Regions from separate parts of the Serratia bockelmannii genome, predicted to be linked through region 3. Evidence: predicted binding sites of a transcription regulator. Region 3 holds the regulator's gene; each other region holds the start of a gene.
The links. The regulator CRP, encoded in region 3, controls carbon source genes, mostly activating them, when cyclic AMP is high. The targets are predictions, from matches to a motif close to ATGTGANNNNNNTCACAT.
Positions count from the first base shown of each region.

Region 1 (4,708 bases), 2.4 Mb from region 3:
GCCCCTGATTGTCCTGGCCGACGATACCGATCAGCCCGGCGGCATCCTGGCCCATCGGATAAAAGCGGCTGAAATCCTGCTCGGCGCTGACGCCGGTCAGGTGCAGTTTGCTGATGTAGGCGGCGTTGTCGTCCTCCACCTTGCGCGCCAGGTAGACAAAACGTTTGTGCGCGTTGCTCTGGATCAGATGCTGTACGTCCGCCAGCGGGATCTTCAGCACGTTGGCCATACTCTGCCAGCGTTCGTTACCGGTATCGGTCTGGGTATCGAGAATATGCTTCGGGTCCAGCACGATGTCTTTGGAGGACACGCTGACCGCCAGCGCCTCATCGTTGCGATCGGTGATCATGGCGCGGTTGGTCGGCACCACCTGGGTGCGGATCGAGCGCTGGTCCGCCTGATCCGCCAGCTGCTGGTGCTCCAGCAGCTGCAGGTAGCCGACCCTGAACGCCAACAGAAAAAAACAGACCAGTATGCCGGCGCAAATCCAGCCGAAACGAACTGTGGAATAGGTTTTACCGCTCTTTTTGGTCGATGGCGCCACTGTTGTGTTAACCCTGCGTTTTTATTCGGTTTATGGTGTTATTTCAGTCTACCTTGCCGGAAATGGTCAGGAGATTGCAGTTTGTAAGAAAGTAAAAACAAACCGCATCACCGTTGCACATCCGCACTGTCGTTTAACTGCGGTTTACTTTGCGCCGGATCGCCGGGCTGCGGCGCGTTGGCCGGGTCGAAAATATGGTCAAGGATCGCGCGGGCGGTCGGCCCCGCCACCACGCCGTCGCCACCGCCGTTTTCCAGGATCAGCGCCATCGCCACCCGGGGGGTTTTGTAAGGCGCGAACAGCGTATAGAAGATGTGATCGCGCAGCCGCACCGGGATCATTTTGGCGTTGTAAGTCTGGTTTTGCTTCAGGCTGAACACCTGCGAGGTGCCGGATTTGGCGGCGATCTGATACGGCGCGGTGTGGAACAGTTTGTAACCGGTGCCGTTCGGCAGGTTGGCCATGCCGTACATGCCGTTGCGCACGATGCCCCAGTAAGGCGAGTGGGGATCGCCGATCTGCGCCGCTTGCGCCGGCGGCTGGTAGCGCGTCACCCGGTTGCCCTGCTGCAGCGAATACAGCAGGTGCGGCGTTTTCACCTGGCCGTTGTTGATCAGCGTGGTCAGCGCTTTTACCATCTGGATCGGCGTCGCCACCCAATACCCCTGGCCGATGCCCACCGAAACCGTATCCCCCTGATACCAGCCCTTTTTGTGCACCTTCAGCTTCCAGTCGCGGCTCGGCAGCACGCCGCGGTACTCTTCGTTCAGATCGATGCCGGTGGACTGGCCGTAGCCGAACTGGCTCAGCCAGTGGTGGATACGGTCGATGCCCATCTCATACGCCACCTGATAAAAGAAGGTGTCGGCGGATTCCTCGATCGCTTTGGTGACGTTGAGTATGCCGTGGCCGGTTTTCAGCCAGTCGCGGTAGCGGCGTTCGGTGCCGGGCAGCGTCCAGGTCGGCGCGCCGAAAAAGGTAGTGGTGGGTGTGATCACCCCGGCGAACAGCGCAGAAACGGCCATGTAGGGCTTCACCGTCGACGCCGGCGGGTACAAGCCCTGAGTGACGCGGTTGATCAGCGGCAGATCCGGGTTGGTCAGCAGCGTCTTATAAGCCTGATAGCCGATGCCTTTGACGAAAGGATTGGGATCGTAGCTGGGGCTGGAGACCATCGCCAGGATGCCGCCGTCGCGCGGATCTTCCACCACCACCGCGGCGCGCTGCCCCTTCAGCACCGATTCGATGTACTGCTGCAGCGGCAAATCCAGCGTCAGGTAGATGTTCTTGCCGGCCTTCGGCGGCTGCTCCTTCAGCAGGCGGATCACCCGCCCGTGGTTATCCACCTCCACCTCCTGATAGCCGGTGGTGCCGTGCAGTTCGGACTCGTAATAGGCCTCGATGCCCTGTTTGCCGATGTTGCGGTCGGCGGCATAGTTCTCGCTCAGCCCGGCCTTGTCCAGGCGTTTGAGATCGCTGTCGTTGATCTTCGACACATAGCCCAGCACGTGCGCCAGCTGGGCGCCGTAAGGATATTCACGCTGTTGATAGGTATCGATCGTCACCCCGTCGAAACGGTATTGATTGACGGCAAAGCGCGCCACCTCGGTGTCGTTCAGCCCGGCTTTGAGCGTCACCGGCTTGTAACGGCTGTTGTGGTGCATGTCGTCGCGAAACGCGCTGATGTCTTCCGGCGTCAGGTCGACGATCGGCGTCAGCGCCTGCAGCAACGCCGCCATGTCGGTGATTTTGCTGGGCGTGATCTCGATACGATACAGTGTCACGTTTCGCACCAGCGGAGTGCCGTTACGATCGAAGATCAGCCCGCGGCTGGGGGCGATCGGCAGCATCTTGATGTCATTCTGGTTGGAGCGCGTCTGGTAAAAGCCGTGCTGGCGGATTTGCAGCCGGTAGAGGTTGACGATCAATACGCCGAAGCAGACCACCACCAGCGCCAGCGCCACGCCTGCCCGGCCGATAAACAGCCTTTCTTCCGCAGAGTGGTCGCGAATTGTTTCTTTTAACAGGGCCATGCAGTGCCGGTACCTTTTGCGTCACATTTCCCCGCAAAATCAGGGAGCTGAAAAGCCGGCAAGCATAGCGTTATCGGGCGCGACGCCCCATGAAAAGGTTGCTAATGAAATGGCATAACTGTTTCAGCATATTGGAATGTTACCGGCGGCGATTTTTTCACCGCGATCCCCATTGAGCCCCCGTTCGCCCCAATGCTACAATGTGATCTTAATCACACTATTACCGATATTCCCCCGCATTTCCCTGTCGGCGCCCTGCCGGATGCGGCTTTTTGTTACATAGGATCGAGTTCGATGAGTACCATTGCCACCGGTTTAGTCATGATGCGCTGGGAGTTGCTGAGCGCCGTGATGATGTTCTTCGCCAGCCAGTTAAACGTCGTTTGCCGTAAAACCAGCCGCAACGGCATGGCGTTCATGTTCAGCAGCCTGGGCCTGTTTACCGCCTGCTGGTTCGTGATGGGCCTGATGGGCATCCACCTTACCCTGGAAGCCTTCACCCAGTTCTGGTCATCGGCCTGGGATCGCTACGTGGACGTGGTCAGCACCATGCCGGTCGATTGGCCGATGCCGTAACCTCGCTGCACGGGCGGCGCACCGGCCGCCCAGCGATTATTCCTCGTCCGTTGGCGCCGCCGCCAGCCGCGCCATCAACGCCCCCGCCTCAACCAACAGCGCCTGTTCTTGCTCCGTTAAACAACTTTCCATCGCCGCCAGCAGCCACGCCTCGCGCCGGCTGCGGCTTTGCTGCAGCAGGCCCAGCCCGGCGGGCGTCAGACGTACCCGCACCCGGCGTTTATCTTCGGCATCCGGCGTGCGCACCAGCAGCCCGTCGGCCTCCAGCTCACGCAACGCGGCCGCCAGGTTAGAGGAACGCATGCGCTCCGATTCCGCCAGCAGCGACGGCGTCGCCTCGCCGCCGTGGCGATCGATAGCCCCCAACAGCATCAGCTGGGCCCAGGATTTTTCGTCGCTACGCGACTCGCGCCGTAAACGGCGCACCAGCGACATTAACTGCGTGCGCAGCAGCGTCACGTCTTCAGGGTGATCTTTTTTCATTGGCATCAATCTAGCGTTCAGTTTATCCCTGCTTTCACACCGCCGGATCGCGCAGTGCCCTGCCTGGCTACCGCGCCGCTCTGGCTTAACCTAGTTACCTATGATAATATAGCTATTAATATATAGCAAAAAAGACACTGCATCGGCAGGGTTACGTTTGCTCACGCATTTGCCCCTCGCCGATTAATTTGCAGTGTTATTATTATTTTGATTAATAAATCCCTCCTTATTCAACGTGGTACGGTAAGCCGATGGAAGCGTGGAAAGTCAATCTGATCTCGGTCTGGCTCGGGTGTTTCTTCACCGGGCTGGCGATGAGCCAAATCCTCCCTTTTCTGCCGCTGTACGTCGAACAGCTCGGCGTCAGCGATCACCAATCCCTCAGCCTGTGGTCCGGGCTGGTGTTCAGCGGCACCTTTTTGGTCTCGGCGGTGGTCTCGCCGCTGTGGGGCAGCCTGGCCGACCGCAAAGGCCGCAAGCTGATGCTGCTGCGCGCCTCGCTGGGCATGGCGATCGTCATCGCGCTGCAGGGGCTGGCCACTAACGTGTGGCAGCTGTTCGCGCTGCGCGCCCTGATGGGGCTGACGTCCGGCTATATTCCCAACGCCATGGCGCTGGTCGCCTCGCAGGCGCCGCGCGATAAAAGCGGCTGGGCGCTGGGCACGCTCTCTACCGGGCAGATCTCCGGCGTGATCGCCGGGCCGCTGTTGGGCGGGCTGATGGCCGACCATCTGGGGCTGCGGGTGGTATTTTTCGTCACCGCCGGGCTGATGTTCGTCAGCTTCCTGGTGACGCTGTTCCTGATTAAAGAGCGGCGCATCACGGTGAAAAAAGCGGATCAGCTGAGCGGCAAGGCGGTATTCCGTTCGCTGCCCTATCCGACGCTGATCGTCACCCTGTTCGTTTGTACCCTGATGATCCAGCTGGCTAACTCGTCCATCAGCCCGATCCTGACGCTGTTCATTCGCGAGCTATCGGGCGACGTCAGCAATATCGCCTTTGTCAGCGGCATGATCGCCGCCGTGCCCGGCATTGCGGCGCTGATCTCGGCGCCACGCCTCGGGCGGCTCGG
Region 1 is NZ_CP196512.1:2,429,727-2,434,434, reverse strand. Features, by position in the region: gene ACSJLU_RS11730 (penicillin-binding transpeptidase domain-containing protein) at 1-544, opposite strand, end outside; gene mrdA (penicillin-binding protein 2) at 652-2,577, opposite strand; gene ACSJLU_RS11720 (YjcB family protein) at 2,872-3,153, shown strand; gene ACSJLU_RS11715 (MarR family winged helix-turn-helix transcriptional regulator) at 3,190-3,636, opposite strand; gene ACSJLU_RS11710 (multidrug efflux MFS transporter) at 3,888-4,708, shown strand, end outside.
Region 1: the regulator CRP is predicted to act here: its motif matches at 2,778-2,795, upstream of ACSJLU_RS11720 (YjcB family protein).

Region 2 (4,708 bases), 200 kb from region 3:
CTCCCCGTTGCCGCGGCAGAATACAGACTAACGCGCCTGCCCAAGCGCGTTAGTCTCGTCTCTTGTGCGCTTACTCCACGTCGCCGATCCGTTCCAGCGCATCCACCACCAGATCCCAGAATTTATCCTGATCCAGTTTGACCGCGACCTGGGTGTGGCAGTCCGGCGGCGGCGGCGCGCGGAAGTCCGCGACCGTCATGCCCAACGTCAGGGTGCCGGTCAACTCGATATCCACCGGCGCTTTGCGCACCGACATGACGCTCGGATCGATCACATAGGCCACCGCGCAAGGATCGTGCACCGGCGGGGCACTGAAGCCCTGCGCCTGCCGGTACATACGGCCAAAGAATGCCAGCAGTTCGCCGACGAAGGCGGCCGGCCGGGTGCCGAGGGCGGCGATGCGTTCGCAGACTGCCGGCGTGGCCAAAGCCTGGTGAGTGAGATCCAGCCCGACCATGGTCAGCGGCCATTTTTCGTTAAATACAATGTGCGCCGCTTCGGGATCGATTTTGATATTGAACTCCGCCACCGCGCTCCAGTTGCCCACATGGTAGCCGCCGCCCATCAGCACCACTTCCTTGACCCGCTCGGCAATGCGCGGCTCTTTACGCACCGCCATGGCGATATTGGTCAGGCCGCCGGTAGGCACCAGCGTCACGCTGCCGGGCGGGTGGGCCATCACGGTCTCGATGATCAGATCCACCGCGTGGCGCGAGTCCAGCTGCAGGTGGGGTTCCGGCAGCACCGGGCCATCGAGGCCGGAATCGCCGTGAATGTCGGGCGCCACTTCGATATTGCGCACCAGCGGGCGCGGGCAGCCGGCGGCGAAGGGTACGCCGGTGATATTGGCGATGCGGGCCACCGCCAGCGCGTTGCGCGTCACTTTGTCCAGCGTTTGGTTACCCACCACGGTGGTGACCGCCAGTAGGTCGATCTGCGGATTGCCCCAGGCCAGCAACAGGGCGATGGCGTCGTCATGCCCCGGGTCACAGTCCAGTATGATTTTTTTCATGGTTATTCCTGATGCAGGGAGAGGTTTCCGCAGCATAACGCAGCGCGGTGGCGTGGGATAATGCCGATGGTGCTTTTGTTAACGGCATCAAAGCCTTGCCACTTTTACGATGTAATGAAACGTAAATCCTTCTCGTCGGGCTTTACCCTGGAGTTTACTCCAGGGTTTACAGTGAGGTTCAGCGTCAATGCACAGAGGAGAGGCGGGATGAGCTTACTGAAACGGTTGTTGGGGCAAGGCGGTATTAACGGCGGTCATCTGCGTGCGAGCCACGGCGGTGGGCATCATGGCAACCGCTATAACCAGCATGGCGAGCCGGGGCCGCAGTGTCCGGAATGCCGGGCCGTGAATAAATCGGGCGCCCGTTATTGCCACCGCTGCGGTCAGCCGTTTGCCGCGGCGAGCGCCACCTGCGGACAGTGCGCCGCGCCGCTGCCGCCGGGGAGCCGCTTTTGTCCGCAGTGCGGCGGCGGTGTGCCGTGAACCGGGGCGGTTGGACACTCGCGCTGCTGCTGGGTGCCATGGTGCTGTGGACGCTGCTGGCCTGGGGCGTCGCCGGGGGGCTGGCCTGGCTCCCGACGTTGGCGGAGGCAGCCGGGAAAGCATCGTTGCCGGTGAACGGTGCGCTGAGCCTGGTGCCGCAGGCGGTGTTGGACGTCTGGCTACCGTGGCTGAAACAGCTGGCCAGCGGGCTGGCGAGCTATTTTCCTCTGCTGCTGACCTGGGCGGGCTACGCCGTCTGGCTGTTGTGGGGCCTCGGTATGTTGGCGCTGACGCTGCTGGGTGCGCTGGCGCACCGTTATTTGAGCACGGCTCAGCGATAGCCCTGATAGACTGCCGCGACGCGTTCGAAATAGTCGGTTAAATAATTGATGCACACCTGCACCTTCAGCGGCAATTTGTCCTTCTCGGTATAGAGCGCGTAGATCGGCCGCGGATCCGAATGGTAGCTTTTGAACAGGATCTCAATTTCGCCGCGTTTGATCTCTTCGATCACCCACATCAGCGGAGCGTAGGCGATGCCGGCGCCGTTTTTCAGCCAACGGATCATGGTGGAAGAGTCGTTGGTGACGAAGCGCCCCTGCGGGGAAATGCGCGTGGTGATGCCTTCCGGCGACATCAGTTCGAATTCGCTGTCGGGCCGCACGCTGTACTCCAGCCAGGAGAAGTTGACCATGTCGCTCGGCTTCTGCGGCGTGCCGTGTTGGCTCAGGTAGCTTTTGGCGGCGCACACCACCATCGGCATCTGCCCCAGGCGGCGGGAGAACAGGCTGGAGTCCTGCAGCGCCCCGGTGCGGATCACCAGATCCAGCCCGTCGGTGATCAGATCCGGCGCCGGAATGCCGGTCACCAGGTTGACCGTCAGACCCGGGTACTCTTTCATCATCTCGGCGGTCATGTTCGCCAGCACGTTTTGCGCCATGGTGGATGAGCTGCCGATGCGCAGCGTACCGGCGGGCGTATTGTTAAACGCGTACAGCTGCTCATGCACTTCGCTGACTTCCTGCAGCATGCGTCGGCAGCCCTGATAGTAGATTTTGCCGGCCTCAGTCAGGCCGATGCTGCGCGTGCTGCGGTTCAACAGCTTGACCTGCAGCTCATTTTCCAGTTTCGAGACGGTTTGGCTGATCGATGAAACGCTCATGCCGAGTTGGCGCGCGGCCGCGGTAAACGACCCGAACTCAACCACTTTGGCGAATACCGACATCCGTTTTAATCTTTCCATTATTCACTCTGGCTTAAAAGTGATTTAGATCACAGATTGTTGATGCCTTGATAGTAAGCAGGCTAATATAACGTGGTCGGGTGAATAGACCTTACCAACGTGCGAGAGCGATCGGCGACGTAATCCTGCCGCTCCTCCGGCACCCTCGCAATCCCTGTCGTGGACGTCTGCCCCAAAGTTTAACCTTTTTTCGGGTTCGTGACCTGGACAAGCTGTCTGGTCAAGATTTGTGGCGCGCGCACGCTAAAATGTAAAGAGAATGTGAATGGCGAGATGTGTCTTTCCCCGGCGCAGTGAACAATAAGGAAAAAGTGATGAGTTTGCTTCCGGTTATGGTCATCTTCGGACTGTCGTTTCCGCCGGTGTTTTTCGAGCTGCTGGTGTCGCTGGCGCTGTTTTTTCTCTTGCGCCGCCTGCTGCAGCCGACGGGGATTTACGATTTTGTCTGGCATCCGGCGCTGTTTAATACCGCGCTGTATTGCTGCTTGTTTTATCTGATTTCGTGTCTTTTTGTTTGAGGTCGCTGTGAAAAATTTTTCGATAAAAATAACCCGAATCGCGATCACTTTGATTCTTGTGCTGCTGGGCATTGCCGCGGTATTCAAGGCCTGGGTGTTCTACACCGAGTCGCCGTGGACGCGTGATGCCAAGTTCACCGCCGACGTGGTGGCGATCGCGCCGGACGTCAGCGGCCTGCTGACCGACGTGCCGGTGGTGGACAACCAGCTGGTGAAGAAAGGTCAGGTGCTGTTCGTGGTCGATCGGCCGCGTTATGAGCAGGCCTTGGCGGAAGCCGGCGCCGACGTCGCCTACTATCAGACGTTGGCGGCGGAGAAACGGCGTGAGGCCGGCCGCCGCGTGAAGTTGGGCGTGCAGGCGATGTCGCAGGAAGAGATTGACCAGTCGAACAACTCGCTGCAGACCGTGCAGCACCAGCTGGCGAAGGCCATTGCGGCGCGCGAGCTGGCGCAGCTGGATCTGGAGCGCACCACGGTGCGCGCCCCGGCCGATGGCTGGATCACCAACCTCAACGTACACGCCGGTGAATACATCACCCGTGGGTCGGTGGCGGTGGCGCTGGTGAAGAAAGATTCCTTCTACATCCTGGCGTACCTGGAAGAGACCAAGCTGAACGGCCTGAATAAGGGCGATCGCGCGGAGATCACTCCGCTCGGCAGTAACCGCATCATGCACGGCACCGTCGACAGCGTGGCGGCGGCGGTGAACAACAGCAGCAGCACGGTGAACAACAAAGGGTTGGCCTCGATCGACAGCAACCTGGAGTGGGTGCGCCTGGCCCAGCGCGTGCCGGTAAAGATCCTGCTGGACGCCAAGGACCAACAGCATCCGTACCCGGCCGGCACCACCGCCACCGTGGTGATCGTTGGCAAAAACGATCGCAATGCCGACAGCGGCTCACCTTTTGTGCGCCTGATGCACCGGCTGCGTGAGTTCGGCTAATGAGCAGCCCAACCTTTATCCGGCTGAGATTCGCCTTCAAACTCAGCTTCGCGATTGTGTTTGCGCTGTTCGTCGGCTTCCATCTCAATCTGGAAACCCCGCGCTGGTCGGCGATGACCGCCGCCATCGTCGCCGCCGGCCCGGCCTTTGCCGCCGGCGGTGAACCCTTCTCCGGCGCCATCCGCCACCGCGGCTGGCTGCGTATCATCGGCACCTTTATCGGCTGCTTCGTCGGCTTGATCATTATCATCACCACCGCCCGCGCGCCGGTGGTGATGCTGCTGCTGTGCTGCATCTGGGCCGGTTTCTGCACCTGGCTTTCTTCACTCATCAAGGTGGAGAACTCCTATGCCTGGGGGCTGGCCGGATATACCGCGCTGATCATCATCGTGACGGTCGCTACCAGCGAGTCTCATCTGCTGGAAGCGCCGCAGTTCGCCATCGAGCGTTGCAGCGAGATCGTGCTGGGGATCGTCAGCGCCGTGTTGGCGGATCTGCTGTTCTCGCCG
Region 2 is NZ_CP196512.1:4,649,625-4,654,332, reverse strand. Features, by position in the region: gene uriH (uridine-preferring nucleoside hydrolase UriH) at 71-1,012, opposite strand; gene ACSJLU_RS22185 (zinc ribbon domain-containing protein) at 1,220-1,495, shown strand; gene ACSJLU_RS22180 (hypothetical protein) at 1,492-1,836, shown strand; gene aaeR (HTH-type transcriptional activator AaeR) at 1,827-2,738, opposite strand; gene aaeX (p-hydroxybenzoic acid efflux pump operon protein AaeX) at 3,053-3,256, shown strand; gene aaeA (p-hydroxybenzoic acid efflux pump subunit AaeA) at 3,264-4,199, shown strand; gene aaeB (p-hydroxybenzoic acid efflux pump subunit AaeB) at 4,199-4,708, shown strand, end outside.
Region 2: the regulator CRP is predicted to act here: its motif matches at 2,756-2,773, upstream of aaeR (HTH-type transcriptional activator AaeR).

Region 3 (4,708 bases):
CGCAGCACCTTTGACCAGGTGATCCTGCCTGTTTATGCACCCGCCCAGTTTGTGCCGGTGCGCGGCAAAGGCAGCCGGGTCTGGGATCAGCAGGGAAAAGAGTACATCGATTTTTCCGGCGGCATCGCGGTGACGGCGCTGGGACACTGCCACCCGGCGCTGGTCGAGGCGCTCAAACGCCAGGGCGAAACCCTGTGGCATACCAGCAACGTCTTCACCAATGAACCGGCGCTGCGTTTGGCGAGCAAACTGATCGACGCCACCTTCGCCGACCGGGTGTTCTTCGCCAACTCCGGCGCAGAGGCCAACGAGGCGGCGTTCAAACTGGCGCGTCATTACGCCATCACCCGCCACAGCCCGTACAAAACCAAAATCATCGCCTTCTATAACGCGTTTCACGGCCGCACGCTGTTCACCGTGTCGGTGGGCGGGCAGGCCAAATATTCCGACGGGTTCGGGCCGAAGCCGGCCGACATCGTGCACGTGCCGTTCAACGATCTGGCGGCGGTGAAAGCGGTAATGGACAACCACACCTGCGCGGTGGTGATGGAGCCGATTCAGGGCGAGGGCGGCATTACGCCGGTCGACGCCGACTTCCTCAAAGGCGTGCGCAAACTGTGCGACCAACACCAGGCGCTGCTGGTGTTCGACGAAGTGCAAAGCGGCATGGGGCGCAGCGGCAAGCTGTTCGCCTATATGCATTATGGCGTGATGCCGGACATTCTCACCACCGCCAAGGCGCTGGGCGGCGGTTTCCCGGTCAGCGCCATGCTGACCACCGAAGAGATTGCGTCGGTGATGCAGGTGGGCACTCACGGCACCACCTACGGCGGTAACCCGCTGGCCTGCGCGGTGGCGGAGGCGGCGCTGGATGTGATCAATACGCCGGAGGTGCTGAGCGGCATCGAGCAGCGCCACGCGCTGTATGTGCAGGCTTTGCAGGATATCGGCGATAAATACGGTATTTTCACCGCCATTCGCGGCATGGGGTTACTGATCGGCGCCGAACTGACGCCGCATTACCACGGCAGAGCGCGCGATTTTCTCACCGCCGCCGCTGCGCGTGGGTTGATGATCCTCAATGCCGGGCCGAACGTGATCCGCTTCGCGCCGTCGCTGGTGGTGGAGCCGCAGGACATCGAGGCCGGCATGGCGCTGTTCGAGCTGGCGGTGCAGGATGTGATCAACGCCTGAAGCCCGTGTGACGAATAACGGGGCGCGGCATGCCGCGCCCTTATTGATCGCGGAGTTTGCGCTTGAGCCAAATGCCGTGGTGCGGGCGTTGGCGCCAGGCCAGCGACGAAATGGTGTGCATCACGCTCAGGTGCGACAGAATACGCCGCAAATGACGCTCCATCTCGGTAACGGGCATCTCCGGATGCAGATCCGGCGGCTGCATGATGCCGCTGCTGCCGCTGCTCGGGCCGTCGTACTCCAGGCGTTGCTGGCAGCTCTGCAGCGCAATTTCACAGGTTTGCAGATACGTTTCCGCCAGCTTCGGCGTCAGCATATAGTGCTCGCGCGCCAAAATGGTCATGGCATTCAGGTGTTCGACGATAAACTGGCTGTGAGTGACCCATAAACGCATATCCGCCAGATAGTTCGACGCGAATCCCGGCTCCTGCATCGCCTGATTGAGCGAGGTGAACAGCGCGTTGTGCGCCTGGTTGACCTGCATGCGGGCATAGGCCAACGCGGTGGCGTCCGGCTCCGGCTGTTCCAGCATCAGCCGCAGCGCGGCTTGATCGTTTTCCAGTGCCTGATGGGCATTCTTGCGCAGCAGCCCGCTTTGCCACTGCGGCCATAGCCAAATGGTGCCGCCGAACGCCAGCACGCAGCCGATCAAGGTATCAATCAGACGAGGCACCAGAAAATGCGAGCCGTTCAGCGCCAGCAGCTGCAAGGTGTAAACCGCCGTCACCGTAAAGCCAATCACCGATAGCCCGTAGTTCTTGCGTGAAACCAGGTAGGCTAGCAGCGTGATCACCAGCATGATGCTCAGCGTTTCGCCTTCCGGTAACTGCAGCTGCAGCAGCCCGGCCGCCAGCAACAGCCCGGCAATCGTGCCCAGCGCACGGTGCTGAATACGCACCCGGGTGGCGTTATACCCGTTTTGGCTCACCAGCATGATGGTGAGCAGGATCCAGTAAGGCTTCGGCAGGTTGAACACCGCCCCCAGACTGCTGCCGACCGCCAGCGTCACCCCCAGCCGCGCGGCGTTGCGCAGGGCGGTAGATTTGAACGACAGATAGCTGGCTAGCGCCGGCCAAAACGGCAGGCGGTGCTGGCCGGGCATCAGATCGCGGCGGTACAGCGGATGCTGGGTGCGCAGCAGGCGGGCGATGCGGCTGAAGTGGTAATAACAAAACTGGCCGACCGGGTTATCGGGATGCTGCGCCGCCATTTTTTCCAGCGCCGCCAGCTCGTGGGCCATGGAAAAGCGCTTCGAATGTTGATGGTAGAGTATATCGTGCGCCACCACGCGCAGCCGGGCGGCGATCACCTGAGCGTTGCGGCGAATGATCGCTTCGGCCTGGCTCTGCTCCACCAGTTTTTGCACTTCCTCCGGCAGATGCAGGCTGACGGTGATGTGCTCCTGCAGATCCATCGCCACCTGAAAGGCGCGCTGCAGTCGCTTTTGATCGAGGTTGTTGGCGTGCGGCAGGAAATTAAGCTGTTGGTACAGCAGGCTGATCAGATCCATCACCTTTTGCTGGCGCACCAGCAGTGGCGGCAGCGCGGTCTGCGGATCGGTGTGCTGAGTCAGCAGGGAGTATTTGGCTTCGAAGTAGTCCGCCAGTTCCAGATAGAGCTGGCTGAGCGTCTCGCGCATCGGTTGCTCTTTCCACAGCCGGAACCAGAACCAGGTGAATAAGCCGTACCAGACGGTGCCGATCGCGTACAGCAGCGGCGCCTGCCAGACAGGCACCGTGCCGGCCGTGCTGAGAGCGAAGATGGCGGCCACCAGCGCCGCCGGCAACAGCCGGGCGTGCAGCGGGCTGATTTCGCCGGTAACGCCGAGCAGCAGCGCCAGGCCCAGCATCAGCGCCGGCAGCGGCACGTGCCACAGCAGTGCCTGTTGCAACAGCACGCTGCTGAAGGCGAACAGCGAGCCGCCGACGATCAGCCGTTTAAAGAAGCGCTTATGCGGCGTGTCCAGACCGGCGATATTGCAGCAGGCGGGCACCAGAGAGAACATCAGGCCGAGCTGCAGCTGGCCTATCAACAAGCCAAACAGCACCGGTAGGCACAACACCAGCGTTTGTCGCAGTGCGTAGTTGATTTCCGGGTGGTAGATCAGGCGGCGCCACATGGCAGAGAGCAGACAAAAAAACGGCGCAGATTGCGCCGTTTCTTCAGGGATTAACGGGTGCCGTAGACGACAATGGTTTTGCCGTGGGCGGAAATCAGGTTTTGATCTTCCAGCATTTTCAGAATACGGCCAACGGTTTCACGCGAGCAGCCGACGATCTGGCCGATCTCCTGACGGGTGATCTTGATCTGCATGCCGTCCGGGTGAGTCATGGCGTCGGGTTGCTTCGCCAGATTCAGCAGGGTTTGCGCGATGCGGCCGGTCACGTCCAGGAAGGCGAGGTTGCCCACTTTTTCGGAGGTAACCTGCAGGCGGCTCGCCATTTGGGCGGACAGGCGCATCAGGATGTCCGGGTTCACCTGGATCAGCTGGCGGAATTTCTTGTAGGAAATTTCGGCCACTTCACAGGCGGTTTTCGCGCGAACCCAGGCGCTGCGCTCCTGGCCTTCTTCGAACAATCCGAGCTCGCCGATGAAATCCCCCTGGTTGAGGTAGGACAGGATCATCTCTTTACCTTCTTCATCCTTGATCAGCACCGCGACGGAGCCTTTCACGATGTAGTAAAGCGTTTCGGCCTTTTCACCTTGGTGAATCAGCGTACTCTTCGATGGATATTTGTGGATATGGCAATGAGACAGGAACCATTCGAGAGTAGGGTCTGTTTGCGGTTTGCCGAGAACCATTCGCTGTTATCCTCTGTTGTTATCGCTGCCTTGTGTCACAGGGGTCAGAGTTCCCTGTAAAACCCGCCTGTAGCCGCAGTCATGAGCGAGGGCTACCGGCAAGTTTTGAGGCGTGTCATAAAAATACGCTGTCGCTCTAGCATATTAACTTGCCGTAAGCGCTGCAAGCTACATTCTGTTAACATACCGGTAAAGGAGCCTTTCTCTGGGCGTTTCCCTGAAATTCAGTGTCCCGGAAAGATTTATTGCGGCTCTGTTTGTAGCACAGAGTAAGGCGGGTGTCTCGTGTTGTCTCGCTTCAGCATGATTAGCATCAGGTTACGTTGCCTGTTTCTATGCGAAAGCGTACTCTGATTTTAAGAAATTAACCGGAGTGACCAGAATGCAGGCAAGAGTTAAGTGGGTGGAAGGGTTAACGTTTTTGGGTGAATCGGCCTCCGGCCACCAGGTGCTGATGGACGGCAACGCCGGCGATAAAGCGCCGAGCCCGATGGAAATGGTGCTGATGTCGGTGGGCGGCTGCAGCGCGATTGACGTGGTGTCCATCCTGCAAAAAGGGCGCAACGACGTGCGCGACTGCGAGGTGAAGCTGACCTCCGAGCGCCGTGCAGAAGCCCCGCGGTTGTTCACCCATATCAATCTGCACTTCATCGTCACCGGTCAGGATCTGACTGACAAAATCGTAGAGCGTGCGGTGAACCTGTCGGCGGAG
Region 3 is NZ_CP196512.1:4,845,416-4,850,123, reverse strand. Features, by position in the region: gene argD (bifunctional acetylornithine/succinyldiaminopimelate transaminase) at 1-1,194, shown strand, start outside; gene ACSJLU_RS23080 (YccS/YhfK family putative transporter) at 1,235-3,313, opposite strand; gene crp (cAMP-activated global transcriptional regulator CRP) at 3,364-3,996, opposite strand; gene ACSJLU_RS23070 (OsmC family protein) at 4,379-4,708, shown strand, end outside.